One region of the Bradyrhizobium sp. SZCCHNR3119 genome, then DNA from elsewhere that is predicted to be linked to it. Evidence: predicted binding sites of a transcription regulator. Region 1 holds the regulator's gene; each other region holds the start of a gene.

Region 1 (9,783 bases):
CCGTCGTTGCCGGCGTGGTGTTCTTTGCCGTGCGCGCGCTGCTGGCGCTGATCCCGGGGCTTCATGTCAGCCACCCCATCAAGAAGTGGGCGGCTGCCGCCGCGCTTGTCGCCGCGGCCTTCTATCTGTTGCTGTCGGGCGCGGAAGTCGCGACCCAAAGGTCCTTCTACATGACCGCCGTCGTGCTGATCGCCGTGCTGGTCGATCGCCGCGCCATCACCTTCCGCACGCTCGCTGTCGCCGCGATGATCGTGCTAGCGATCGCGCCGGAGGCGCTGGTGCACCCCAGTTTCCAGATGTCGTTCGCCGCGACCTTAGGCCTGGTGGCGTTGGTACAACTCGGGCTGCCGCATCTGTTCGCGACGCCCGACAGTTCGACGACAGCGCGCATCGCACTATGGGGCGGCCGCGAACTGGCCATGCTGCTGCTGGCCTCGCTGATCGCGGGGCTCGCGACCACGCCTTATGCCGCGTTTCATTTTCATCGCGTGACACCCTACGGCGTGCTCGCCAATCTCGCGGCGATGCCGGTGGTCTCCGCTCTGGTCATGCCGGCCGGATTGCTGGGACTGCTCGCGGCGCCGCTCGGGCTCGACGGTCCGTTCTGGTCGCTGATGGGATGGGGCATCGACTGGATGATCGCGGTGACGCGCTGGGTGGCAAACCTGCCCGGCGCGGTCGGTCGCATCCATGCGTTCGGCATCGGTCCCGTGATCGCCGCAAGTCTTGGCCTCATCCTGATGGGTCTGCTGCGCACGCCGCTGCGTTGGAGCGGCGCGGGTCTGCTTGCGGCTTCGATTCTCTGGGCGCTGATGACGCCGCAGCCGGACATGCTGATCTCCGCCGATGGCCGCAACGTCGCGGTGCGCGGCCGCGAGGGCCGGCTGCATCTCATCCGGACGGGTAAGGACGCCTTCCTTGCTCAGGAATGGCTCGCCGCCGATGCCGATGCGCGAACGCCGGCCGATAGCTCGCTCGGCGACGGCGTGTCCTGCGATGACGCCGGCTGCGTGGTGCCGCTTGCCGATGGCCGCTTCGTCTCGCTCGCGCTGCGCGCCGAGGCCCTGGAGGACGATTGCGCGCGGGCCGCACTGGTCGTGACAGTCAGGCAAGCGCCGCCCGATTGCACGGCCTTAGTGGTAGATCGCGACCGGCTGCAGCATCAGGGTGGACTGGCCCTCACGCGGCGCGGCGACGGCTTTGCGGTCGAGGCCGTCCGGCCCAACGGCACGCAGCGGCCGTGGTGGCCGGCTGCTCCCGATGCGGGCGATTTCCAGGCAACGCTGGCGCCGCGCTCGCCGGCGCCAAGATCCCAGGACGCGACGCCGCCGGAGGCGGAGCAGGGGGCGGTGGATTAGCAATCCGGCAGTTCGAACGTGCCGAGATGATATTCGGATGCGTCGTCGTCCTCGTCGCCATCCGACGGGCTTCGCGATGGCGGTGGAAGCTCCACCAGGGTGAACAGCGCATCGGGATGTTGCTGCCAGACCGCGATATCGTCGGCCGTCACGGTCAGCCATCCGAACGTGAATATGTAACGACCGGGCTCAGTGATGCGCCCGGCCTTTTGCCAATTGATCTTGTTGACCACGGGCCATTCTCCCCCCGGCGAACCATAACTTCCGCCGAGGGCCGAATGTTCCCATTTGTCTTCGCATCCGTTGCGCTTCTCAGTTCAGGTGATCGAGATCCGCCGCACCGGCGTCGTTTCGCTGCTGCTCGAAGCCTCGGTGCCCAGCGGCCTGCGCTCGGCCGGCTGCTTGGTCGCGGGCAATTGCAGCACGGTGACGCGTTGTCCCTCGCAGAGCTGGGTCACCAGCACATGCCGACCATCTGCGAACTCGATCGCATCATGGTGGCGATCGGGCACATGCTTCTCGATCGTGTTGAACTTGGCCACGCGGTCGCGGATCGTGCGGGTCCAGATCCAGCGGCTGTCGTAGCGAACGTCGTCGGCAAACGCCAATTCCGTCCCGGGCAGCATACACACGGCGACATTCGGCTCGCTCTCGGAGGCGAAGCCGCGGGTCGAGGTTCCGCGGAACGTCGTCGAGATCAGCGTTTCCCCGACTTTCGCCGGGCGGGACGCAACAGCATGCAGGCTATAGTCACACATCGGATCGCTCCTCGTTCGAGATAGCAACCCACGCTCCCCCCGGACAGGCGCAGGCCTCTATCAGAGTGGACATCAGGAACGATGTTAGCGCGTGCTTGACGGCAATTCTGCGCTGATCTGCACCCCGTACGGCGCTTCGCGATCACAAGCGTTTGAGCGTGTTGCATCGCGATCGAAGTGCAATCATCATCAGCGCCGTCGGAAGAGACCTCCAACGCGTCAGATCAAATTGCGCGCGATCCAGTTCGCGCGCGTGACGATCAGTACTTGCGGTACAGCCCGATCAGCTTGCCCTGGATCTTGACGCGGTTGGGCGGCAGGATGCGGACTTCATAAGCGGTGTTGGCCGGCTCCAGTGCGATCGAGGCGCCGCGCCGGCGGAAACGTTTCAAGGTGGCTTCCTCATCGTCGATCAGCGCGACGACGATGTCGCCGGTGTCGGCGGAGTCGTTGCGCTGGATCAGCGCCATGTCGCCATCGAGGATGCCGGCATCGACCATCGAGTCGCCGCGGACTTCCAGCGCATAATGCTCGCCGGAGCCGAGCATGTCGGCCGGGACGCTGATGGTGTGGCTGCGCGTCTGCAGCGCCTCGATCGGCGTGCCCGCAGCGATGCGGCCCATCACCGGGACGGCGACGGGACGATCGCCCTCGTCGATCGCCGGCGTGCTGGTGCGCACCTTGCCGAGATTACCTTCGATGACAGACGGCGTGAAGCCACGCCGGTTGTTCGCCGCCTGGGACAGTTCGGGCAGCTTGATCACCTCGATGGCGCGCGCGCGATTGGGCAGGCGGCGGATGAAGCCGCGCTCTTCCAGCGCGGTGATCAGACGATGGATGCCCGACTTCGAGCGCAGATCGAGTGCGTCCTTCATCTCATCGAAGGAGGGCGGCACGCCAGCTTCCCTCAGACGTTCGTTGATGAACCGCAGAAGTTCGTACTGTTTGCGCGTCAGCATCTCGACCAGATCCCCAGGTTGATGTGTCGTTCTCGCCCGAGACGTTCTTGTTCAAGACGCTCTCGTTCAAGACGTTCTCGTTTGAAGCGTTCTCGTTCGAAACGTCCTCAGTTCGCGGCGCCCGCAACATCTTCGAAACAAATCATGAACGGACACTATCTGTTCGATATGTGTTCTGCAATCATTAATTTGCAATGAAGGTGGTGCGCAAGATGCCTGCTCGATGCCCGCAAAATAGCTGCGAGATCCCTGGCGGTATATTTGGCAGCTGCACCCTGTTTAGTCTGGCAGCCTCAGAATCTCGCAGACGGAGCCGGCACTTGCCGCGGGCGCAAAAGCCGGGCGGATCACCAGGGCCTGCGATAGCGCGAGGTTGCCGAGCAGCGAGGAATCCTGATGCGTCACCGGCGTTGCGACCAGCGCGCCGTCGGCGCGCACCTCGAGCCGCGCGCGCAGATAGTCCTCGCGGACGTCGTTGGCGGCGAGGTCGCGGCCGAGCAGCGCAGTCTCGCGGGCAGGGTGGATTTGAGCCAAGCCCACGAGCTTCCGAATCAGCGGCACCAGAAACAACAGGCTGCAGACATAGGAGGAGACGGGATTGCCGGGCAGGCCGATCACGCGCATCTGGCCCAACCGTCCATGCATCATCGGTTTGCCCGGGCGCATCGCGATCTTCCAGAACGCCATGTCCACGCCCTCGGCGTCCAGCGCCTGCTTGACCAGATCATGATCGCCGACCGAGGCGCCGCCGGTCGTGATCAGGATGTCGGCTTTCGCCTCGCGCGCGCGGCGGATGCCTGCGACCGTCGAGTCCAGCGTGTCGGCGGCGATGCCGAGGTCGATGGGATCTGCACCCTCGGCGCGCGCCAGGGCGCGCAGCGCGTAGCCGTTGGAATAGACGATCTGGCCGGGACCGGGATTCGACCCCGGCATCACCAGCTCGTCGCCGGTGGCAAGCAGCGCTACCTTGGGGCGGCGGTGCACCGGGAGCTCGGGATAGTTCATGCTGGCGGCGAGCGACAGGTCGCGATCGCTCAGGCGTCGGCCGGCTTTGAGCAGCACGTCGCCTTCGTGGAAATCCGCGCCGGCCGGGCGAATATGCCGGCCCTTCCTGGCCGCTTCGGTGATGGTGACGTGGTCGCCATCCGCGATCGTGTCCTCCTGGATCACGATGGCGTCGGCGCCGTCGGGAACGACGCCGCCGGTGAAGATGCGCGCGGCCTCGCCGGGCCCGAGCGTGCGATCGAACGGCCGGCCGGCCGCGATCTCGCCGATGACCTTGAGCGTGGCGCGGGCGCGGTCGGCATCCGCGGCGCGGACCGCATAGCCGTCCATCGCCGACATCGGCTGCGGCGGCTGGGTCCGCAGCGCCGCGACGTCCCGCGCCAGCACCCGGTGATAGGCCTGGTCCAGCGCGACCTTTTCCTCCGGCAGCGGCGCGGCGCCGTCGAGCACCAAGGCCAAGGCATCAGAGACCGGCATCAGGGCCATGAAGAGTTCCTTCCGAACAGGCCGGCGCAGCGCCGACCGATTCCGCCTTCTAATCGAAGCTTCGATGCAAGGCCAAGCGCTTCGGCGGCAGGGCCGTCAGGACAGTCGATCGGTGGCCGCCCAGATACGCCGCTGCTTCGCCCTCCAGGTATCGTCAGACGTTGTCTGCAGATGCTCACTCACAGTCGCGCGAGAAACTCCGTGAGCAGGACGGTCACCTCGGCTGGCCGCTCCAGGCTCGGCAGGTGCGCCGTGCCGGTCAATTCGCGTCCCGATCCGTTCGGCATCGTCGCTGCCATCAGGCGGCTTCGCTCTTGAATATGAGGGAAATCAAGGTCGCCCCAGATCACGAGCGAGGGCGAGGAGATTTCGCCGAGGCACGGGAAGGCGGGCGTCGCATCGAGGTTCGCACCGATCGGCGGCGACCGCAGCGCAATGGCATTCTTGTCGATGAACAGCCGGCGCAGCTCACCGGCAACGCGGCCTTCGGCTTGGAGTGGACCGTCCAGCCACATGTGGGCCTTGATCGCGCAGACTCGATCCCAATCGCAGGCCGCCTCGGCTTCCGCAAGCTGTGTCATCAGATCCGCGATTGCGGGTAGATAGACCGGTTCGGGCGCGCCGCTGACCGATGGCGCGACCAGCACCAGCGCCCGGACGTGGGATGGATAACGAAGCGCGAAGTCGAGCGCGATTCGTCCGCCTTGTGAGCAGGCGACAAGGATCGCAGGCGTGCCGCTTGCGACGGTGTCTATCACCGCCAGCAAATCCGCCACTTGAGAATGGCCTTCCTTCTCCGCGGCAGTCCCGCCAAAGCCGCGACGGTCATAGGCGATCGCCATATGCGTCGCACTGATGGCATCCACTTGCGCGCGCCACATCATGCGGTCGAAAACCGCAGCATGCAGAAAGACGACCGGTTGGCCGTGACCGACGACATCGGTAGCAAGCCGCGCGCGGCCTGTGATGATTTGACGGGGTGCGCTCATCGACTTCGATCCTGGAAGTGCGGCTGTGCAGTCGCCGATGCTAAGCGGGCGCGCCATGGCGGCGATGGTAGCCGCTCGGCGCTGGCCACGTCCAGCTGGCAAGCGTTGATCGATCCGGCTCGAAGATCTCGATCTTGAGCGGATAGCACGCGGCGGCATCGCTCGAATGGGTCGCGCTGCAATCGCCGCCGGGACAGGCCGACAGCGCGCCGAGCAGATCGATCTCGGCGAAGAACTCGATGAAGTCGCCGGGACGGACCGGGCTCGCCTTCATGAAATATTGCTGCGTATCCTTGGTGAAGCCGGTGCACATGAAGACGTTGAGCACGTCGTGCACGTGGTGCTCGACCGTATCGGGCTCGGACTTCAATTCGGCGCCGAGCGCGCGCGCCAGGTTGGAATGGCAGCAGAAGTCGTAAACGCGGCCGTTCAACCGCAGGTTGGTGTAGGGATCGCAGCGTGTGCCGATGACGTCGTGCACACCGGCGCCATCCGCATCCCAGCCGTACCAGCCGAGCGTGTCATGGCTGATGGTCGCCATCGGCCTCAGATAAGGCATGCTGCTCCAGAGCCGGTCGCCGGTGCTGACATGCGTGGCGTGCAGCGCGCGGGTCTTGCCGCTGAAGAAGCGCTCGGCGAGATCGTCGGCGTTCCAGAGATTGAGATCGCCGACCTGCGGGCCGTCGATGCTGACGATGCGGAAGAACCGCCCGCGCGTGACGCGAAACGTCCGCGCATCGCGCGGCGGCACCACGATCTCACCGGTCTTGACCAGTGTCTTGCGCGTGGCTTCCAGCACGGCCATGTCGGGCCGCGGCATCGACCCGGCAGGATAGACGATCGTCGGCCTTGCCGAACGGCGTGCGGCTGCGTCGGCGGGCTCGGGTGGGACGTTTGGCGGCATCGTTCGCACTCGCTCAATGCAGGGAGACAGCGTGATGACTGATAGCCCGTGATCGAGGCTCGGTGAATTACAAGAGCAATTCACCAAAGCCGGCCTTCTCATAGCCGCCAAGATGGCGCTTTTCGTATATACCGAGCGACCAGAGTGTGTGAGTCAGCTCGGCCGCAGGGCCCAAACCGGATGTGGCGTGATGTCGCAGCGCCAAGATCGACGCGAATGATCCGCAACGGACATGTTGCTTCTGTTGTCTATTTGTTGTCGATCTCGCCTCTCGCTTGCGGGTCGGTTTGGGACCGATCGGACTTTGTCTAATTAAGGCCTGTATATTCGTGGATTTCACTTTCTCAGAGATGGCCGCACGGTCAGATCTCAACCCCGCGCCATGGCGCCGTCCCTTCATCCGCTGGCTTGATGGCGTCGAAGCCGGGTGGTCCGTCCCGCTATTGCTTGTCAGTTTCGCAGCCGTTTGGACGGCTTACCTGTGGATCGCGTATGCGGGCTCGGGTCTCCATCCCGATTTTCTCGAGACCTGGACCCTGGGGCGGCACTTCGCCTGGGGCAACCCCAAGCATCCGCCGCTGATGGGCTGGGTCACCGGTGCCTGGACACAGGTCTTCCCGTCCACCGACTGGTCGCTGCAACTGATGGCGATGACCAACGCGGCGCTGGCGCTGTGGGCCGTCGACCTGATCTCCAGGCAGTTCGTGACCGGGCACAAGCGCCTGCTGGTGCTGCTGTTGCTGATGCTCACGCCCGCCTATCAGTTTCACGCCCAACGCTTCAACGCCAACGCGGTGCTGCTGGCGGTATGGCCGCTTGCGACTTATTGCTTTCTGCGCGCGTTCGAAACCAGGACCGCGATCTGGGCCATCGCGGCCGGACTGGCGGCCGCGGTCGCGATGCTCGGCAAATATTACTCGGTATTCCTTTTGGCGAGCTTCGCTCTTGCTGCCCTCGCTCATCCGTCGAGACGCGCCTATTTCACCTCCGCCTCGCCGTGGATCTCGATAGCCGCAGGCCTCCTGGCCCTTGCGCCTCATCTCTACTGGCTCGCGACCACGGGAGCTGCTCCCTTCGGCTATGCGATGGCGGCGCACGGGGGAGTTGATCTGCCGACGTCACTCCAGGATTCAACGTCCTTCGTGGCGGGCCTTGCGGCGACGATGAGCCCTCCCGCGCTCACCTGGGTTTTGATTGCCGGTCCGCGATTGCGGCGGCTGCCGAGCGATTTTGTGGCCATGGTCCCGGGCTTGCGGCTGCTTTTTTATATCGCGATCGGCACGATCGTCTTGCCGGTCGCGACCTCGCTGACCGTGGGCACCGATCTGCCATCCATGTGGGCACTGCAGGGCGTGTTCCTGTTCGCCGTTCTGATCGTGTGCGGGACCAGCTATCCGATCGAGCGCTTCCATACGGTGAATGCGACGGTCCTCGTTGTAGGCATCGCGCTCGCGGCGGTCGTCATCGCCGCGCCGCTGCATGCGCTTTATCGCAACAGCCACGGCTATGAGGAAGGGCGCAATCTCTATCCTCAGATCGCCGGCGAAGTCACGCGCCTGTGGCACGAGCTCACCGGCATTCCGTTCGCCAGGGTCAGCGGCGACGATGCGCTCGCATTTGCGACTGCCTTCTACAGTCCCGATCATCCCTATTATGCGCGACCGTTCGCCAAGCAATACACTTGGCCCGTCCCGCGCAAGACGACGCTGGAGCATGGCTGGGCCGGGCTTTGCTTTCACGACCAGCCGGAGTGCCTCGCCTGGATGGACCAGACCGCCGCGCGCGCCGGGAACGTCGTCCGGCACGAGTTCGTCGCGCAGGCCCATCTGCTGGGCATGCCCGGCGTATCGAGAAGGGTGGTCGCGCTCATCGTGCCGCCGCAGGCCGCGCAGGCAGACGAAGAACCCGGCAAATGATCGCGCAAGCCGGAGGCTGAAGGCTGCATCAGGCAGAAGCCGAGCGGCCTCGTTTCGCGACCGAAGCTTACGTCATTCTTTCCCCGACGCAGACATATGAGCTGCTGGAATTCAGCTGGTTAGGCCGGATCGGACATCGTCATCCTGCACGCGGGCCGACGCGATTGACCCCAAAGCAGACGAGAGAGGCACGTCCAGGTTGCAACATTCGACCAGCACTAGTGACCCATTGATCTGCATCACGGCGCTCGTCGATTTTTGTGATGTTATTTCTCCGACGCGCGAGCGATGCCATTCGCAATGGCACCGAAGGAGGCCGCATGGTTATGGCGGCGGCCCGCAAATAGTCGTGCGGCGTTCTTATTGAGACAGGTGTCCGGCAAATGCCGCAGCTCCCCACGTCCACGTCAGCCGAGCACCTTCACGCCTACGACGTATGGGATGTCCCGACGCGGTGGTTCCATTGGATCAACGCGCTCACCGTGCTCGGTCTGATGATCGTCGGAGTTATCCTGCTGAACGACGACGCGTTGGGGCTCGCCGCCAACGGCAAGATCCTGCTCAAGGAAATCCACGTCGTGCTCGGCTACGTGATGGGGCTGAATTTGATCTGGCGCTTCGTTTGGGCATTCTTCGGCAACCGCTATGCCAGATGGAGCGCCATCCTGCCTTATGGTTCAGGGTTTTGGGGCAAACTGCGCGCTTACGGCAGCGCCTTTCTCAGCGGCGAGCCGCAAGAATATGTCGGGCATAATCCCGCGGCACGTCTCGCAATTGCAGTTCTCCTGCTGCTGCTCGTGCTGCAAGCCGCGACCGGCACGATTCTCGCGGGCACCGATCTATTCTGGCCGCCGTTCGGAACATGGTTCGCCGGTTGGGTTGCCGCAGCCGGGATTGATCCGGCAACGGTCTCGCCCCTCGCCGCGGAGACGTTGGACCAGACCGCCTACAAGGCCATGCGTGCGTTTCGAAGCCCGGTCGTGACGATCCATCTCTATGCGTTTTATGTACTCGCAGGCGTCGTTCTGCTGCATCTGATAGCGGTGATCGTGACCGAAATTCACGAGGGTGGAAGCATCACGTCGGCCATGTTTACCGGCCGAAAAATTCTCAACCGTCCCCCGCAAGACGTTTAGGCTCGAAAGAAGTCCGGCGCCTGTGGGTGTTTGAAGTATGGCCGTTCGCGCCGAAGGCGCTGTCCGGCAGGACGGCCGAACGCCAGTAGTCACACCTTTCTTGGGCAGTTGTTGGCGAACAACAGAGGAGCAGTCGCCATGATCAGACAAGCCGTCACGTTGGTATCCCTCAGCTGCCTTTTTGCATCCTCCGCTCTGGCACAAGATGACCTGCTGGCGAAGGCGAAGCAGCAATTCGAGCCGATCCCGACAGCTCCACCAGTGCTGCCCGA
Region 2 (9,783 bases), on a different contig from region 1:
GCCTGCGCGCGGAACTGCCACGCCCCTGTTTGATGTTGCGGGAACCTAAAAGGGCGGCCAAAATTACGCATGGCCGGGTTCGGCTCTGAGAATGTGCCATATATAGCACATTTCCCGCAAAAATCAATGATTTAGAGGCGGAAGGGCGGTTCTGTGACGGATCCGCGTGCTTAGGGTTAAACGGCGAGTCGCCCGGTGCCGACAATTGCAGCATTCGGGCCGTCACCAAATCGTCTTACATCCTTGTTTCCGCGGAATGATTCGCAGCCGGCAAATTTGCCGGGCGACGGACCGGCCGTCACTCCCGCGGCAGCTCAGACCTCAGCCGAGAGGAGGCGCTCAATCCCCAGTTCCGGGATTGGGCGAAAAATATTTTCCGAACTTCCCATCCTCGCCGTCATGTTCCTTGGCGTCGCCGGGAGGATCCTTTTTCTGGGTGATGTTGGGCCAGGCCTTGGCATATTCGGCATTCACCCCGAGCCACTTTTCCAGCCCCGGCTCGGTGTCCGGCTTGATCGCGTCCGCCGGGCATTCCGGTTCGCAGACACCGCAATCGATGCATTCGTCAGGATGGATGACCAGCATATTGTCGCCCTCGTAGAAGCAGTCTACCGGGCAGACTTCAACGCAATCCGTATATTTGCATTTGATGCAGTTCTCAGTGACGACGTAAGTCATCCAGGGCTCCGGAACGGGTCTAGAAATCAGCTGGCCTGCACATTTGCAAACGTGCTTTCCCGGATGGGGAGCAAATGCTGGCGTCGGACCACTAGCGCAGGACGTGGTGGGCCGCAAGTGAACGGGGCAAAGAACTGAAACGGGTTTGTCGTGCAGCAAACGCTATTGCGAACCGCCCGCCAAGTCATCGTAGAGCACGCGCGCAGAGGTCGCATCGCCCCGTCGCTCCGCAAACGCCACCACCTTCAGGATCCGGACGCTGCGGTCGAGCGCGATGGTCAGCACGTCGCCGGGCTTGATGCCGTGGCCCGGCGAGGTCTCGCGGACGCCGTTGACGCGGACATGGCCGGAGGTGACGAGAGCAGCGGCGCTCGCGCGGGCTTTCACCACGCGCGCATGCCACAGCCATTTGTCGAGGCGCTGGCGCTCTGACGGGCTCTCCGGCTTGGCCTCGTCCTTCCTGCTGATCGCGCGTCAGTCCTTCCGGTTGTTCGCGGCGAGCTGCTCCTTCAGCGCAGCGAGCTTGGCAAACGGCGAATTCGGATCGATCGGCCGATCGCGGTCGCGCGAACCGGCGCTCGACGCGTAGGGCCGGAGCGCCGGGCCGCCGTCGCGCTTGTCGCGGCCGCCCTTACCGAAGTCCCGGCCGCCGCGCCCCTCGCGCTCGCCGCCGAACTTGCCGCCCTTGTTACGATCGCGGTCGCGATCACGTCCCTTGCTGTCGTGCTCGCGGCGGGGGGCCCGGTCCTCACGCGCCTGCACGCCTTCGCCCTGCGCTTGACCTTGAGGCTGGCCTTCAGTGCCCTGACGCGGCCCCTTCCGAAAGTCCTTGCCAAATTCCTTTACGCGGTCGCGGCGGCCATGCCCCTGACCATGGCGACGCTCGCCGCGAGACTCGCCCTCGGCCGGGGCAGCCCCGCCTGCAGCATGCTCGCCGGCCGGCTGTTGGCCGCGATCCTGATGCGGCCGCTGATGGCGGGGGCGCTGATGCTCATGGCGCGGGCGTCGCTCCTCGGAACGGCCGCCGGGACGCCAGACTTCGACCAGCTGCGGTTCGGCGGGCTCTGCCGCCGGAGTTGCGGTCGCTTCGGGGGACGCGGCTTCCGCCGGTGCTGCTGGGCTCACGACCTCCGGCTCGGCGGAGATTTCGGCCTGCGCTGCGTCGGAGGGCTCGGACTCGACGACAATGGACTCGGCGACGGTCGGCTCCGACGTGGGCGTCACCGCCTCTTCCGCGGGTGGCGGAGCGAAGTCGACCATTGGCAAGGAGGCCGCCGTCGCGATCGGTTCGGCCTGTTCGGACGTCTCGACCGGCTCCGGCACAGCGACGACCTGTTCGACCACCGGCGCCACTGCGGCCTCAGCCACCGTCGGAACCATCTCCTCGGTCGCAGGCGCCGCGGCGGCATCGTCGCCGATGGCCGGTGCTGCAGCGTCGGCGCCGGCGGTTTCCACCGCCGCCCCCTCGCTCGCGGCGGCGTCAGCAGCCATCGCTTCGCCGGCCGGAGCTTCCGTCGGCTTTTCAACGCCCTTGGGCGGCAACGGCGGGCGCTTCTCCATGCGATAGCCAAGCGCGCGCAGGATCGAGGCAAAATCCTCACCGGCCGATCCCGTCAGCGAGGTCATCGCCTGCGTCACCACGAAGCCGCGGCCGTCGAAAGCGCCTGCAGGCTTCTCGCCAGGAGCATTTTCCCGCCAGGCCAGCGCAGGCCGGATCAGATCGGCCAGCCGCTCGAGAATGTCGACGCGCACGGCACGTTCGCCGGCCTGCTTGTAGCCAAGCACGCGATAGGCGTCCCGCGGCAGCGCCTTGTCGACGGGAAAAGAGGTACGCCCCGAGCTTGCCAGATGCTGCGCGCCGGTCAGCGCGGACATGTCGACATTGCCCTGCTTCTCCGCCCACAGCAGCGCCGCGAGGGCGCGCGCCGCAGGCTTGAGCAGCGCCGGCAGGTAGATGTGATAGGCGCCGAAGCGCACGCCGTATTTGCGCAAGGTTGCGCGCGAGGGCTGATCGAGATCCTTCATCTCGCTCGCGATTTTGCTGCGTTCGATGACGCCGAGCGCCTCGACGAGCTGGAAGGCGATGCCGCGCGCAATGCCGGTGATGTCCTCCGCCTTGGACAGTTCGAACAGCGGGCCCAGCAGCTTCTCGATATGCGTCTTCAGCCACAGATCGAGGCGCGCCTGGACCTTGTCGCGCGCAGCGCCGGTAAGACGCTCGTCAGCGATGATGCGCAGGCGCGGATGCAGCGCGTCGTCAGCCGCCACCAGCTTGGCGACCGCATCCCCGGTCCAACGGACCGTACCGTCGGCGGTGAGCACGAAATGCTCATCGGGCGCGTTGGAGAGCTTTTCAGCGCGGGCCTCGATCTCGCCGGCCAAAGCCTTCTGGGCCGCAGCCTGCAGGGCCTTGGCTTCGGAGCCGGCCTCGGCGGCGTCGGGCGCGAAGGTGAATCCATCCAGCCGGCCGATCGCATGCCCTTCGACGATCACTTCGCCAGTCTTGCCGATTTCCGTATTCAAAACACTGTTCTCCCGCAGGCGCCGCATCAATACACTGGTACGACGATCAACGAAACGCTCCGTGAGCCGTTCATGCAGGGCGTCTGACAATTTATTTTCAACATCGCGGGTAATTCCCTGCCAATAATCGGGATCGGCCAGCCAATCCGGCCGGTTGGCGACGAAGGTCCAGGTGCGAATTTGTGCAATCCGGCCCGATAGCGTGTCGATATCGCCGTCGATGCGGTCGGCCTGGTCGACCTGAGCGGCATACCACGCGTCCGGAATCCGCCCTTTTTGCATCAAAAAGCCGAACACCGTGGTGACGAGCTCGGCATGGGCCGCCGGCGACAGCTTGCGGTAGTCCGGGATCTGGCAGGCTTCCCACAACCGCTCGACCGCCGCCGCGCCATGCGCCAAATCCCGCACATCCGCGTCGCGCGCCGCGTGATCCAGCACGCGCAAATCTTCGGCAACGGGCGCCCGCGTCAGCGCCTCATGCGCCGGCGGCAAAGCCAGCGACACCTGCAGCGCGCCCAAAGACGAAAAATCCAGCCGCGCATTGCGCCATTGCAGCACCTTCACGGAATCGAAGGTGTGGTTCTGCAGCACATTGACGAGTTCGGGCTCGAAGGGCGCGCAACGTCCGGTCGTGCCGAAGGTGCCATTTCGCGTAGCCCGGCCGGCGCGGCCGGCGATCTGGGCGAATTCCGCGGGCGTCAAACGACGGAACTGATAGCCATCGTATTTGCGGTCGGAGGCAAAGGCGACGTGATCGACGTCGAGATTGAGGCCCATGCCGACCGCGTCGGTGGCGACGAGATAGTCGACATCTCCGTTCTGGAACATCGCCACCTGCGCGTTCCGCGTGCGCGGAGATAGCGAGCCCAGCACCACCGCCGCGCCGCCATGCTGGCGTCGGATCAGTTCGGCAATCGCATAAACCTCGTCGGCCGAGAAGGCGACGATCGCGGTCCGCCTCGGCTGGCGCGTGATCTTGCGGTCGCCGGCGAATTCGAGCTGCGACAGCCGTGGCCGCGTCACCATCGAAGCGCCCGGCAGCAGCCGCTCGATGATCGGCCGCATCGTTGCAGCCCCCAACAACAACGTCTCGTCGCGGCCGCGCCGGTTGAGAATGCGGTCGGTGAAAACATGGCCGCGCTCGAGATCGGCTGCGATCTGGATCTCATCGACGGCAAGGAACGATACGTCGAGATCGCGCGGCATCGCTTCGACCGTCGAGACCCAATAGCGCGGATTTTTCGGCTTGATCTTCTCTTCGCCGGTGATCAGCGCGACTGCGTCGGAGCCGGTGCGATCGACGATCTTGTTGTAGACCTCGCGCGCCAACAGGCGCAGCGGCAGGCCGATGATCCCCGACGAATGCGCAAGCATGCGCTCGATGGCGAGATGCGTCTTGCCGGTGTTGGTCGGACCGAGCACGGCGGTGACGCCGGAGCCCGGAGCACGATCAGGCGTGCGCTCGAAGGGCGAGGCAGCCGAAGAGGACGAGAAGGCCATTCGTTAATTTTAGGTCTTTGCCGGCGTGATGTGCGCGTGTGCTGTTACACGCGATGGAACCGAGTTTTGAAGCGATTTCAGAAGGTCGCGACCGCACCCGGCTGTGTCAATTTGCTACGCATATAGTGTCGCACCTTAAGCTTCGGAACGCCCGGAGAACGAATCGCGCCCGAATCGCTGACTCCGGCGGCTTTCCGGCTTCGTTCACCGCAACATCTCGCGCGTGAGGTGAAAGACCGCACTAGATCAAGTTTTTGGAGCAACCACAAGCAACGGTTTTGCGACGGATTCGGCGCGGCTTTTTCGGAGCGCGAGTCGAATCAGATTCGAGCAAGAGTCAAACGGATTCACGCGGGAATTGCGACAACGGACGATCCAGAGGGACCGTCTCCCTTTGGCGGAAAGTCGGCGGGCGAGCCGCTACTGCGTTTTCGCCACACGCGGCGGGGTGGCCTGGGTGACGAAGCTGGTCGCCTCCAGCACGCCGGTTCCAAACGGGGTCGGAATCACCAGCCTGAACGGCACCAGGATGCGGGTCCCCGCGATCGGCACGAAATAAATCTCGAGATTGCGCGCGCTGGCCAGATATTTGATCACGGGCCGGTCTGGAATATAGCCCGCCACCGGCGTGAAGTAGATGGCACAGACCAACGCCGGCCCGCGATAGCCCTTTTCGGCCCGCACATTTTCCAGGCGCTTGAAATCGAGCTTGAGCTCGTAGCGCATGCGGCCGTCGAACACCGGCGCGCCGGCGTGGCAGGCCTCCGGCGTCAGCAGATCGCCATTGCCGGGGACGCGCAACAGCGAGGCGGTCATCGGATCGTACACGCCGCGCTTATGCGCCTCCGTCACCGGAATGCGGTCGGGATCGACCGGCGGCGTCGGATCGATGCTGAACTCCTTCACGTTACCATTCGTAAGCGTGATGCGGATCTGTTCGGACTTCTTCCCCGCAGTGGTCGAGGCTTGGTAGCTCTGGCCGACCAGCGCCCCGTTGACGATCCGCCCCTGTGCCGAGCCCTGGCCCGAACCTTGCGAGAAGCTCTTCAGCAACCCCGCGGTGCCGCCTTGCGCGGCCGCGCCATACTGATCCTCGCCGATCTCGATGGCCCAGGTGCCTTTGCCGATCGGGATGCCGGCGAGCGTCGCCTCATATACGGCATCGAGGCGGCCCTGCGCGGAAGCTTGTGGAACGGCGGCGAACAGCACCAGGACAAGCGCGACCGCGATGGTCGCGCCACGTGCGACGCCGCGGGCAAGGCCGCGACCACAGGAGGGCGCGACGATCAAGGGAGCTGCGCGATGGGTCACTTCAAAGGGCCGTCCTGCCAAAACGCCTGCTCGCGCACCTCTGCGCGATCGCCTCGTTACTTAAGCGAAAAAATCCAACGCACAACGCAACTCGGCGTCGGCGCGGCATTTCCCGCGCCGGGTCCCTTGCGGGGCCGAAAGTCTATTGGGCCGCGCCAACGGCATCCAGCCTATCGTACCGCCCCGATTATGCTCTTTATATGGTGACCGGCCAGAGTCTACAGTGTTGATTTCGCGTCAGATTTCTGACTTGTAGGTGATTGCGGGCGCCGCCCTGGAAAAACGGAACTTTGACGGCTACCCCCTGACCCGCGTCGCGCAAAGGGCGGGAGCCACCGCATCTCGAAAGGCGCCAGTTACCCGCCTTCAAAAACTTGACGTATTCGCCCATCGCCCCTATACGTCCGCGTCTCCCAGAGAGAACTGGACGAATTTTGGACCCCCGCGCCGCGCGCCAAAAGCGGCGATTACGGGTGCGGGGATGAAAGAGGATTTGCAACGATGTCGCGGCGCTGTGAACTGACGGCCAAGGGCCCCCAGGTCGGCCACAAGGTGAGCCACTCCAACATCAAGACCAAGCGGCGCTTCCTGCCGAACCTTTGCAACGTGACCTTCATCTCGGATGCGCTGGGCCGCAACGTGCGTCTGCGCGTCTCGACCAACGCGATCAAAAGCGTCGACCACAATGGCGGACTGGATGCGTATCTGCTCAAGGCCAATGCCGCGACGCTGTCGCCGCGTGCGCTGGAGCTGAAGCGCCAGATCGAAAAGAAGGCCGCCGAGGCCGCTCCCGTCGCGAAGGCGAGCTGACTACGAGATTTAGAGCAGCGGCCGAGCCCGGCTGCTCACGGAACCTGAGCAAACCGATAAGGCCGGGTCGAACGACCCGGCCTTATCTGTTTGATGCTGGAAAACGCATCGTCGGCTGCCTGTCGGCTTCGCAGCGGAGTTACCTTATCCAACTCCCGTCCGATGCGGTTTCGCGGTTCGCATATGGTGATCATTCCGTTCAGCCGCAGCTGTACTGATGGACGAGCGCGTTGCGGAGACCAAGCGCAGCGTGGGCCGAAATCGATCATTTAATTCAATAGCGCGCACGGAGCACCGCAGGTTTTTGTTGTCACGCCCGCCGAGAGGCCCAGCAGACGCAGAAACTCTCGTGCAGAACTTCGATTGAATATCAGAATGAGGGCGACGGACTAAGACAGCTCTGACCCTCGCAGCTCGCAAAAAACGAACTTCCCGGCGGTCGTTCGCGCCGACTACCGCCTCTGAATTCCTTATACCAGCACAATCGTCGGTTTCTGGCACCTGTACAACTGTCACAAAAACCAATCTCCTCAAACTCCGCCAGATGCATTACACTCGCAAAGGTCGTATTCTGGAGGCCCACAATCGCAATGAAGAACATCGTCATCTGCTGTGACGGCACAGGCAACGAGATCAGCGAAAATATCTCCAACGTGCTGAAGCTCTATCGCTGCCTGCGCAAGACCGACAGGACCACGCCGCACCAGGCGGTGTTCTATGATCCCGGCGTCGGCACCTTGTCGCAGCCGGACACTTGGCATCGCATCAAGGCCAATTTCAACATGGTGCTGGGGCTGATGACCGGTTACGGGCTCGACGACAACGTCATCGCGGCCTACGCCTTCCTGGTGCAGCATTACGAGGAGGGCGACCGGGTCTTCCTGTTCGGCTTTTCCCGCGGCGCCTACGCCGTGCGCATGCTGGCCGGGCTGATCCACAAGATCGGGCTGATCTCACCAAACCAGGTGAACCTCGCCGGATCCGGGCTGATCGCCTACAAGAAATATTCGAGCGACAACCCGAAGGCTGGCCGCGGCGTCACGGCGAAGGCGGAAACCGCCGACGAGGACGGCCCATTGCCGCAGAACCGCAACGACCACGCCGCGCAGTTCGCCCGCATCTTGTCGACCCGCGCACCCTCGATCCATTTCATCGGCGTGTGGGACACCGTGGCAAGCGTGATCGTGCCGCGGCCGGACCGCCTCTATTGGCCGAGCCTCGAGGAGCTCGCCTTCACGATCCAGAACCCGAGCGTCAAGATCTTCCGGCAGGCGATCGCGATGGACGAGCGCCGCTACATGTTCCGGTTGAAGAAGTGGGACGAGCCGCAGAGCTACAAGCCGGTCCGCTTCAACGACGTCCATTCCGGCCCGCAGGATTCCAAGCAGGTGTGGTTCGCCGGCGTGCATAGCGACATCGGCGGCGGCTATCCGGAGAAGGATTCCGCGCTGTCGAAATTTCCGCTGCTGTGGATGATCGACGAGGCCGTCGCGGCGGGGTTGAGCGTCAACCCGAGCACGGTGAACCAGCTCGCCTGGGGCGTGCAGCGCAAAGGCAGCCCGTTTTCCTATGTCGCGCCGGACATTCGCGGCCAACTCCACGATTCGATGACACTCCCCTGGCGACTGCTCGAATACTTGCCGAAGAAGGACAAATACAAGGAATGGCCGGCGCGCAAATCGCATCTCGGCTTCTACATTCCGGACTGCGAACCGCGCTTCATCCCCGACGGCGCCTTCATCCACGAGAGCGCGTTGATGCGGATCGCCGAGATACCCAACTATCGACCGGTAAACCTGCCCATGGCTTACGAGCGTGTGCCGCTCTCGGCGAAGGGGCAAGTGGGCTAAGCTTCCTCTGCGCCTTCAGAACGGACGTCGGGTCAGATGCGATCTATGAGCTGCTTCTTCCCTGGATAGGATGAGTTGGTTCAGACCGGCGGATTGACCGCACCCTCGTCCTTGCCGAGGCTGCGCTCGCGCAAATAGATGTAAAGCCCGGCGCCGATGATGATCGCTGCACCGGCGATCGTCGCCGGATGCGGCACATCGCCGAACACCACGAAACCGAAGATCACCGCCCACACGATCATCGAATATTGATAGGGCACGACCACCGATGCAGGCGCGAGCTTCAAGGAGCGGTTGACGCAGAACAACGCCGTGACCGAGATGAGGCCCGCCGCAGCGAACAGCATCAGGCTTCCCGGCGTCGGCGTCACCCAGCCGAACGGTGCCATGACCGCACCGAGCAAAAAGGTGCCCACGAATTGCGAGGACGCCATCACGATGTCGGGGGTGGCGCGCAGTGAGCGGGTGATCAGCATCAGCACGGCGAAGGAAAGGCTGCCGCCGAGCGCGATCAGCGCCGGCAGGCTGAATGTCTGCGCCGACGGACGCAGCGCGATCACAACGCCGCAGAAACCGATCAGGATCGCGCTCCAGCGCCGCCAGCCGACCTGCTCGCGCAAGACCAGCGCCGACAGCGCGGTGACGAAGATGGGCCCGGCCAGATAATACGTGATGACGTCCGCGAGCGGCAGGTAGACGGTGGCAAGGAAGAACGCCGCCACCTCCAGCGTCGAGAGGATCACGCGGACGAGCTGCAGCCACGGCCGCTCCAGCTTGAGGAACTGCGCGCGGTGACGCCAGATCACCGGCGAGAGCACCAGCAAGGCGGCACAGGCGCGCAAGACCAGGAGCTGCCCGACCGAATAGGTGCCGACCAGGAATTTACCGGTGGCGTCACCGAACGAGAACATGAAGATCGACAGCAGCATCAAGGCGATGCCGGCGAGCCGGGCGGCGCGTTCATCGTTGGACGTGGAGAGTCGAGAGAGCACGCTCATGATGGTGCAGCCTTACCAAGCCATCTGCTTCGGCTCCAGCGTTCCGCTACGCGTGCGGCGCGATCCTGCCGCAACCGCCACGCAATGCTCGATTCCGAGTTCAATTCCAAGCC
Region 3 (9,783 bases), 770 kb from region 1:
CGGACTGGTACGCGGCGGCGATCCGTGTCGTCGATCCCAAAGCCCGAGCCGTGGTCGCGAGCATCGCAGTCGGCGCCTCGCCCTCGGGGCTCGCGCTCACGCCGGACGGCAAGCTGCTGCTGTCAGCGGACCGCGACGATGACAGCGTCTCCGTCGTCGACACCGCGACGCGCGAGCGCAAGGCTGTGATCAAGGTCGGCACACGGCCGTTCGGCGTCACCATCGATGCCGAGGGCCGGCGTGCCTACACCGCGAATGTCGGCTCCAACGATGTCTCGGTGATCGACCTTGCTGATAACAGCGAGGTCGGGCGGGTGAAGGTCGGGCTAAGGCCCTATGCGGTCGCGCTCGCGCAAGGCAAAGCCTTCGTCACCGACCAGTACGACGGGACCGTCAGCGTGTTCGACCTGGCGAGCCTTAAGCCGCTCAAGCGCATCACCGTCGGCGACTATCCGGAGGGAATCGCGGCAACGGGTGACGGCCAGCGCATCATCGTTGCGAACTGGGAAAGCAACACGCTCAGCATCATCGATGCCGTTGAGCTGAAAGTAGTGAGCGAGGTCAAGGTGGGTGACGGCCCGCGCGCGTTCGGGGCGTTTCTGCGGCGGTGAGGGCGCCGCGCAAGCGTACTTGGCACAGTCCCGTAGGGTGCGCAAAGCGAAGCGTGCCGCCTATCTTCGCCACGGCAAGCATGGTGGGCACGGCGCTCTTTGAAGTCCGACAACCGCCACCGCAATCTCCTCCATGTGCTCGAACACCACATCAGGCCGGTGCGCGATCAGCGCTGGTCGCGCCGCATAGCCCCAGGTGACCGCGCCGCAGGTAATGCCGGCGGCGCGCGCGGCCTCGATGTCGCGGATCTCGTCTCCGATCGAAATCGCCTGCGCCGGTTCGAGCCGGGCGCGCCTCAGCACGCGGCGAAATTTCTGTGCCTTGCCGAAGACCGATGCAGAGCAATCGAAATCGGCAAACAGCGCGGCCAGCGGCCCGAGCTTCTGTCGCGCGTTGGCTTCCGTATCGGAGGAGACCAGCGCGAGAGTGACACCGTTGGCCACGAGCGCGCCGAGCATGGTGTCGACGCCATCGAACAACGGAATGGTCGCGGCAGCAGCAGTCTTCAGCTTGCGCATGTGGCGCGCGATCAGCGGCAGCTTCCACATCGGCACCTCGAGGAAGTCCAGGATCTCGCGGGTCGAGGCGTGCCGCAGCGTCTCCACGTCCTCTTCTTGCACGCGGCGGAAACGATAGCGGTCGGCAACCAGGTTCACGGTGCGCGCGAACCAAGGGAAGCTGTCGACCAGCGTGCCGTCGAGATCGAAGATGGCGAGGGAATAGGGCATCAAGGGCAGGCGAGACTCTCGTTGGACAGCTACGTTACTCTTTCGCGCGTGACAAGCCGAAGAATGGTCAGCTCCCAGCGATCCGATCGCGCCTTCGTCGCCGCCACACCTGCACTGTTGCTGCGAAGGCGCGCGTGCGCGGGGACCCATAATCCCGGAGCTCTCGTTGGACGTGAGATGTCGCTGCAACACAGCGGCGGCGGTGATCATAGGTCCCTGTGTCTGGAAAGTCGGCTCAAGGCCGGGACGACAGTTCGCATGCGGCAGGCAATGAGGGTCTGATCGCTGTCCCATGTTGCGAAAGTAAGATCATCATCACGGCCCATCACCTTCGCTCACGTCTTTTGTGCGGTGGCAGACGGAACGCTCCCGCGGTGCAGCGGTTGACCTGTCACACAGCCAAAGGAGCATTCACATGCTACGCAAGACACAATTTGCCGCAGTGGCGGCCGCAACCCTGATCGCCGGAACCGCCGGCGCGTTCGCGCAGGGCTATGCCCATTATGACTCGATGGCCTGGGTTCCCGGTCCTGGCTATGCCGCCGGCCCGGCTGACAGCTATGACGCCGTCCCGCCGCGGCCGACCTATTACCGGAGCTATGGCTGGAACGGCTACGGCACCTACGGTAACGGCACGAACCACCCGACTCCGGGCTCGACCCAGGGCGACGTCGGCCCACAGGGCAACAACAACGGCACGGTGACGGGCGTCTATCGCTACCAGCCTTGGTGACACCGGCAAGAGTGATTAGCTCAACAAAGACCCGCCGCTCGTGACCGAGCGGCGGGTCTGTTCGGTGACCTCTTAGGCTTCTAACTCACTCCGCCGCTTCGCTGGCACTGCCGCTGCGCTTCTTCGGCTTCGATGACTTTTCCAGCACCGGCTTCAGGAACTGCCCGGTGTGGCTGCGCGGCGCCTTGACGATGTCCTCCGGCGGACCCCAGGCGACGATCTCGCCGCCGCCGTCGCCGCCTTCGGGGCCGAGATCGATCACCCAGTCCGCCGTCTTGATGACTTCGAGATTGTGCTCGATCACCACCACCGTGTTGCCCTGCGCGACCAGCTCGTGCAGCACCTCCAAGAGCTTTTTGACGTCGTGGAAGTGCAGGCCCGTGGTCGGCTCGTCCAGGATGTAGAGCGTGCGGCCGGTCGCGCGCTTCGACAATTCCTTGGCGAGCTTGACGCGCTGCGCCTCGCCGCCGGACAGCGTGGTGGCTTGCTGTCCCACATGGATGTAGTCGAGCCCGACGCGGTGCAGCGTCTTGAAGGTCTCGCGCACGCGGGGCACCGCCTTGAAGAACTCGGCGGCTTCCTCGACCGTCATGTCGAGCACATCGGCGATCGACTTGCCCTTGAACAGCACATCGAGCGTCTCGCGGTTGTAGCGCTTGCCCTTGCAGACGTCGCAGGTGACGTAGACGTCGGGCAGGAAGTGCATCTCGATCTTGATGACGCCGTCGCCCTGGCAGGCCTCGCAGCGGCCGCCCTTGACGTTGAAGGAAAAGCGGCCGGGCTCGTAGCCGCGCGCCTTCGCTTCCGGCAGGCCGGCGAACCATTCGCGGATCGGCGTGAAGGCGCCGGTATAGGTCGCAGGGTTCGAGCGCGGGGTGCGGCCGATCGGCGACTGGTCGATGTCGATGATCTTGTCGATATGCTCCAGCCCCTCGATGCGATCGTGCGGCGCGGCCGCCTCGTTGGCGCCGTTGAGCTTGCGGGCGATTGCCTTGTAGAGCGTGTCGATCAGCAGGGTCGACTTGCCGCCGCCGGAGACGCCGGTGATGCAGGTGAACAGCCCGAGCGGAATCTCGGCCGAGACGTTCTTGAGGTTATTGCCGCGCGCGTTCACCACCTTGATGGTGCGGCGATGGTTCGGCGGGCGCCGCTCCGGCACCGCGACCTCGAGCTCGCCGGTGAGATATTTGCCGGTCAGCGATTTCGGGTTGCGCATGATCTCGGCGGGCGTGCCCTGGGCGATGATGTGGCCGCCATGCATGCCGGCGCCGGGCCCGATGTCGAGCACGTAATCGGCAAGGCGAATGGCGTCCTCGTCATGCTCGACCACGATCACGGTGTTGCCGAGGTCGCGCAGGCGCTTCAAGGTATCGAGCAAGCGGGCATTGTCGCGCTGGTGCAGGCCGATCGAGGGCTCGTCGAGCACGTAGAGCACCCCGGTCAGGCCCGAGCCGATCTGCGAGGCCAGGCGGATGCGCTGACTCTCGCCGCCGGAGAGGGTGCCGGAGGAGCGCGACAGCGTCAGATAATTGAGGCCGACGTCGAGCAGGAAGGTCAGACGCTCGCGGATCTCCTTCAGGATGCGTGCGGCGATCTCGCTTTGCTGCGCATTCAGGCTCTCCGGAACGTCGGCGAACCATTCGCCGGCAGCCTTGACGCTGAGATTGCTGATCTCGCCGATGTGCTTGCCGGCAACCTTGACGCACAGCGCCTCGGGCTTGAGCCGGTAGCCGTTGCAGGCGGCGCAGGGCACGTCGTTGAAATATTTGCCGAGCTCTTCGCGCGCCCATTCGCTCTCGGTCTCGCGGAAGCGGCGCTCGATATTGGTGATGACGCCCTCGAACGGCTTCTTGGTGTCGTAGGAGCGGACGCCGTCCTCATAGGTGAACTTGATCTCGTCGTCGCCGGAGCCGTGGAGCAGGGCGTTCTGCACCTTCTTCGGCAGGTCCTTCCACTTGGTGTCGAGCGTGAACTTGTAGAATTTGCCGAGCGCGGTCAGCGTCTGCAGGTAATAGGGCGACGACGACTTGGCCCAGGGCGCGATGGCGCCCTTGCGCAAGGTGATATCCTTGTCGGGGATGACGAGATCGGCATCGACATGCTGCTCGACGCCGAGGCCGCCGCATTCCGGGCAGGCGCCATAGGGATTGTTGAAGGAGAACAGCCGCGGCTCGATCTCGGGAATCGTGAAGCCGGAGACGGGGCAGGCGAACTTCTCCGAGAACAGGATGCGCTCGGGCCCGCTCTTGTCGTGGATTTTGGCGGTCTTCTTCTTCTCCTCGGCCGGCGCCGAGGCGGGGGCATCCGCGAACTCGATCACCGCCAGCCCTTCGGCCAGCTTCAGCGCGGTCTCGAAGCTCTCGGCGAGCCGCTGGCCGATGTCGGAGCGCACGACGATGCGGTCGACCACGACGTCGATGTCGTGCGGAAACTTCTTGTCGAGCGTGGGCGCCTCGGCCAGCTCATGGAAAGCGCCGTCGATCTTGACGCGCTGAAAGCCCTTCTTGAGATATTCGGCGAGCTCCTTCTTGTACTCGCCCTTGCGTCCGCGCACGACCGGCGCCAGCAGATAGAGCCGGGTGCCCTCGGGCAGCGCCAGCACGCGGTCGACCATCTGCGACACGGTCTGGCTCTCGATCGGCAGCCCCGTGGCGGGCGAGTAGGGCACGCCGACGCGCGCCCACAACAGTCGCATGTAGTCGTAGATCTCGGTGACGGTGCCGACGGTGGAGCGCGGGTTCTTCGAGGTCGTTTTCTGCTCGATCGAGATCGCCGGCGACAGGCCGTCGATCTGGTCGACGTCCGGCTTCTGCATCATCTCCAGGAACTGGCGCGCATAGGCCGAGAGCGATTCGACGTAACGGCGCTGGCCCTCGGCATAGATGGTGTCGAAGGCGAGCGAGGATTTGCCCGAGCCGGACAGGCCGGTGAACACGACCAGCTTGTCGCGCGGGATCTCGACGTCGATGTTCTTCAGATTGTGCTCGCGCGCGCCACGAATGGTGATGGCGCGGAGGCTGGACGGGTTGCCTTGCTGACGCTGCTTGGCCTTAAGCACTTCATCCATTGCGATTCGTCCCACGGCGCGGCTTCCGGCGCCATCGTTGCGGCGCGCAGACCCGCACGCCTCAGGTTCAGGCGCGCTCCGCCGGGAACCGGCCATCGGACGCCAAAGGAGAAGGTAGACCTGGAACGTAGGAAGAACGGCGGTGGATTTCCAGTGCCGTCCGCGAATCATCAACAATGCGCTGGCGGAATGGCAGTCCGTGGCAGCAGCGCCAATCGAGCCACCTGGCACAGACAGGCGAACTCGCAAAGAAAAAGCCTCCGCTCGCGGGAGCGGAGGCTTCGACCGTGGCCCGTAAAGGCCAGCGATTCTTAGAAGTGGTAGTTGATGCCGACCTGCACCGAGTGCAGGTTGAGGTCGCCGGACGGAACACCGAAGTAGGTCTCGCCGCCGAAGCTCTTGTAGAGGTACTCGGCCTTGACCGACCACTTCGGAGCGAACAGAACTTCGACACCAGCGCCGACGGTCCAGCCGCTCAGGAACTTGGATTCGGACGCGGTCGCACCGAGGGTGGTGAGCGAGAGCTTGTTGTTCGCCCAGGCGTAGCCGCCGGTGCCGTACAGCAGCACGGTGTTGAAGGCGTAGCCGATACGGCCGCGGACGGTGCCGGTGCTGTCGATCTTGTCGGTGAGAGTCAGGCCGAGCCCGCTAACCGATGCGTTGATGTCAGCCCAAGCCGCGTCGGTCTCGAGACCATAAACCAGGCTGCCAGCCTGCCAGTTGTAGCCCAAGGTACCGCCAGCGAAGCCGCCCTTGATCGACGGGCTGCCGCTGTTCTCAGAGGCATAGCCGCCCATGCCGCCCAGATAGAAGCCGGCCCAGGTCGGCAGCGGCGCCATCACCGGAGCCTTGGTGTAGGTGCGCGCGGCCAGGTCAGCGGCGACGGCAGGGGCCATTCCCAGCGCGGCAAAGGCCACAGTCGTCAGCAGAATTTTCTTCATAATTTTCAGTCCCATTCTTCCTCGTCGCTCCCGCCATAGGTGTGACAGGAACGTACCCGTTCAGATTGACGGAACCGCTATAACCGAGGTCTGCTCGAAAAACCGTCACTTCCGGGCCACAGTCGTGTCCAAAGCACGCCATTGGGAGCAAAAACCGGAAAGGCTTTGCAGCTCAGCCACATCTTCTGCAGGGGGCCGAAACGGCCGCCGCCCGGCCGACGAAAAAGGCCGGCGTGACGCCGGCCTCTGAATTCGACCTGCTGCGCGATCGATCAGTAGCGGGTCAGCGCCGGGCCGCCGAAGCGGTAGTTGACGCGCACGGTCGCCATGTCCACGTCCTGCTTGATCGTGTCGGTGCGGGCATTGGCGACGGCGGTGGCCGGGAAGCTGACGTTGCGGCTGCCCATGAACAGGTGATCGTACTCGAGCGCCACCGACCAGTTCGGGGCGAAGCCATACTCAAGGCCGGTGCCGACGGTGCCGCCCCAGCGTGTTTCGCTCGCCGAATCGATCTCCGCACCGGTCAAGGTGGCCAGCCCGCGATACTTGTTGTGGGTGACGGCAGCGCCGCCCTTCACGTACCAGAGCACGTTGCCCCAGGCGTAGCCGACCTGACCGGTGAACAGGCCGATCGCATCGGTCTTGGTCTGGTTGGTGACGCCCGCGGCCAGCGCTGCCGTACTGACATTGGAGGACTTCAGGTCCGTCCAGTCGCCCTGTGCTTCGAGGCCGAACACCCAGCTCGCGGCCTGCCAGCGATAGCCGATCTGTCCGCCGACCACGCCGCTGGTGGCGTTGTGGCAGCCCTCAGGTTGTGTGACCGCCAGCGGCACGCCGGCAACGTTGTTCAGCGTCCAGCAATTATGGCTCCAATCGGCGCCACCGTTCGCGCCGATATAGAAGCCGGCCCAGGTCGGCAGCGGCGTCACGTAGGCCGGCGGAGCCTTGGTGTAAGAGCGCGCAGCCAGGTCAGCGGCGAAAGCAGGCGCGATCCCGACGGCCGCGAAGCTCGCAGTCAGAAACAGCATTTTCTTCATTGTCGTCTCCAGTCCCATTGATCCTCTTCCGGACCCCACAGTCCGGTCCCACCCAAGTGGCTGGAGCAGAATTCTAACGAAGTCGCCTTTCAAAGCTGTCACCGCCGTGCTGCATCGAGCGGAAGCTGCTGATCGTGCTTAAGGATTGGTAAGCGTTTCGCGCACCGGCGAAACGCTACGGCGCACCGGGGTCGAACTACGGCAAACAAGTTTGTTGTTCGTCAGCTCGATCGCGGCCGATCCTGGCGATTGAGAGCAGGGCAGCTACTTGTCAGTGCTTCGCGACGACCGGACCGCCCCAGCGGTAGTTCACGCGCAACGTCGCGAGGTCCGCGTCCTGGCTCACCGTCTCGCCGCGCGAGGCCGCACCAGCGGGAACGCCGGAGAAATTGAGCGCGCGGTTGCCCATGAAGATGTGGTCGTATTCCGCGGCGACCGACCAGTTCGGCGCAAAGCCGACCTCGATGCCGGTGCCGACGGTGCCTCCCCAACGGGTCTCGGCGGCGCGATCGAACACGGTGCCCGCAACTGTCGCCAGACCGTTGTATTTGTCGCCGACCACGGCCGCGCCGCCCTTCACGTACCACAGCGCGTTGTTCCAGGCATAACCGACCTGGCCGGTGAACAGGCCGACGGAGTCGATCTTGGTCTGATTGGTGGTCGCTGCCAAGGCCTGGCTGGCATTGCTGCCCTTGAGATCGGCCCAGTTGCCCTGCGCTTCGAGGCCGAAGACGAAGGCGCCGTTCTGCCAGCGGTAACCGATCTGGCCACCGGCGAGAGCACCAGTGGCGTTGTGACAGCCCTCTGAGGTCCCTGTTGCCGTGTTCGTCCAGCAGGTGTGGGCAGAGCCGCCCCCGGCGTTCAGGCCGACATAGAACCCGCCCCAATCATAGATGGCGGCGAGCATGGCAGGCGCTTTGGTGTAGGTGCGCGCGGGCAGATCGGCTGCGATCGCCGGCGCCGCCCCCAGCGCCAGCAACGTTGCCGCCCCCAGCAACATTCCCCACATCGCAGTCCCCAAGTCCCGTCCGACGCCCGCACGCACACCAACACCCCCCGCCGCTGGGGTCTATAGCCGTTTTCCCTGTCAGTGGCCGTCACCGAAATGCCACAACGACTAGCCAAGTTCCACAGCTGTCGCGCCAAGCCGGTAGCAAACAAAAGGCCGGCGCGAGGCCGGCCTTCCGGAATTGGTATTTGCCGCGCAATCAGTACGCAATCAGTACTTGGCGATGACCGGTCCGTTGAAGTGCCAGATGATACCGGCCTTGACGGTGTGAACCGTATCCTTCCACTCGGAACGATTGGTCGGAACAGGCGAGTACTGGATCGTGCTTTTGCCGAAATCGATGAAATTGTATTCGAGTTTGGCCGACCAGTTCGGGGCGAACATGTATTCGCCACCGGCGCCGACGGTCCATCCCCAACGCCAGTCGTTCTGAGAGAAGGAGTTGGCCGCACCGCCATTGAGGGCTGCGTCGTAGCGATGCTGGAGGTCGCCGACAGCCGCGCCGCCGCTGATGAAGAGCAGCCACGGGCCGTTCGCCCAGCCAGCGCGGCCCTTGATGTCGCCGAAGCTGCGCAGCTTGGTGAAGTAAGTGTCGCCGAGACCTGCATTGACCACACCCGAGCGGCCGCTGATGTCGGACCAGTGGTAGTCGCCCTCGATGCCGATCAGGTAGTTCCCGAACTGCCAATTGTAACCGGCTACGCCACCGACGAAGCCGCCGGACGTGTTGTAGCTCTGGGTGCCCACGAAGATTGCCGTGTTCGGCGCGCCGAAGAAGGTCTCTTTGCTGCGACCCCAGCCGCCGCCGCCTTGGACACCGATGTAGAATCCGGCCCAAGTGGGCGGAAGCGGTGCGGCGATAGGTGGCGCCTTGGTGTAGGGCCGGGCGGCCAGGTCGGCGGCGCTGGCCGACGTCACCAGTCCAAGAGCAATCAGGCTAACAGCACCAAGCAAAAACTTTTTCATTGCATACCCTTTCAAATTTGCGCGCTTCGTTACGTGCGCTCGGAAGCGCGGGTGTTCGTGTTGGCCGCACTCGCGTTCCGATTGAATATACGACGATTCAACCCATGATGCTGTGTCCGAAAGGCAACAATGGCGCCCAATCAGCGGCGAAAGCCGGGCCATTCGCGTACCACGGCATCTTGGTCCAGGCTTCAACCGATCTTGGATGGCGCCAGTCATCGGCGGGGCGACGCGACCCCAGCAATATTCCACGCATCGCGCAGTTCCCAGCCAAGGGGGCGTCGAACCAAACCGGCAACCAACAAAAAGGCCGGCGCGAAGCCGGCCTTTCCGAGAAGAGGATTTGCGCGTTTAGTAGCGGGCAATGATCGGGCCGCCGAAGCGATAGTTCAGCCGAACCAGGCCGATATCGGCATCCTGTTTGATGCGATCGCTGGCAGAAAACGCGCCAGCCGGCGTGACCGAGTCGACGGTATGCCGGCCAAGAAAGAGGTGGTCATATTCGACGCCCACCGACCAATTCGGAGCAAAGCCGTATTCAAGGCCGACGCCGATGGTTCCACCCCAGCGGGTGTTGTCAGCGGAGTCGACGAGGGTGCCCACAACGTTGAAGGTCCTGAACCTGTCTCCGACAACCGCGACGCCGCCCTTCCCATAGACCAGAACATTGTTCCAGGCGTAGCCGACCTG

What was found. The regulator LexA, encoded in region 1, represses DNA repair genes until DNA is damaged. The targets are predictions, from matches to a motif close to TGTTCNNNNTGTGTTCNG.
Region 2: a site for LexA is predicted at 4,845-4,862, ahead of QX034_RS13800 (helicase-related protein). Genes of this name have one in related genera too.
Region 3: a site for LexA is predicted at 5,262-5,279, ahead of uvrA (excinuclease ABC subunit UvrA). Genes of this name have one in related genera too.

Annotation. Positions count from the first base shown of each region.
Region 1 is NZ_JAUEUV010000002.1:994,077-1,003,859, reverse strand. It holds gene QX034_RS31985 (ComEC/Rec2 family competence protein) at 1-1,358, shown strand, start outside; gene QX034_RS31980 (hypothetical protein) at 1,355-1,591, opposite strand; gene QX034_RS31975 (hypothetical protein) at 1,676-2,116, opposite strand; gene lexA (transcriptional repressor LexA) at 2,377-3,075, opposite strand; gene glp (gephyrin-like molybdotransferase Glp) at 3,355-4,566, opposite strand; gene QX034_RS31960 (alpha/beta hydrolase) at 4,746-5,555, opposite strand; gene QX034_RS31955 (urea carboxylase-associated family protein) at 5,596-6,459, opposite strand; gene QX034_RS31950 (glycosyltransferase family 39 protein) at 6,810-8,375, shown strand; gene QX034_RS31945 (cytochrome b/b6 domain-containing protein) at 8,759-9,511, shown strand; gene QX034_RS31940 (cytochrome-c peroxidase) at 9,650-9,783, shown strand, end outside.
Region 2 is NZ_JAUEUV010000001.1:2,949,448-2,959,230, reverse strand. It holds gene fdxA (ferredoxin FdxA) at 340-678, opposite strand; gene QX034_RS13805 (S4 domain-containing protein) at 841-1,068, opposite strand; gene QX034_RS13800 (helicase-related protein) at 1,153-4,701, opposite strand; gene QX034_RS13795 (DUF3108 domain-containing protein) at 5,122-5,931, opposite strand; gene rpmB (50S ribosomal protein L28) at 6,514-6,822, shown strand; gene QX034_RS13785 (DUF2235 domain-containing protein) at 7,413-8,672, shown strand; gene QX034_RS13780 (DMT family transporter) at 8,753-9,670, opposite strand.
Region 3 is NZ_JAUEUV010000002.1:229,060-238,842, forward strand. It holds gene QX034_RS28340 (YncE family protein) at 1-611, shown strand, start outside; gene QX034_RS28345 (HAD-IA family hydrolase) at 672-1,340, opposite strand; gene QX034_RS28350 (hypothetical protein) at 1,756-2,073, shown strand; gene uvrA (excinuclease ABC subunit UvrA) at 2,159-5,140, opposite strand; gene QX034_RS28360 (porin family protein) at 5,452-6,081, opposite strand; gene QX034_RS28365 (outer membrane protein) at 6,354-7,118, opposite strand; gene QX034_RS28370 (outer membrane protein) at 7,390-8,127, opposite strand; gene QX034_RS28375 (outer membrane protein) at 8,338-9,093, opposite strand; gene QX034_RS28380 (outer membrane protein) at 9,445-9,783, opposite strand, start outside.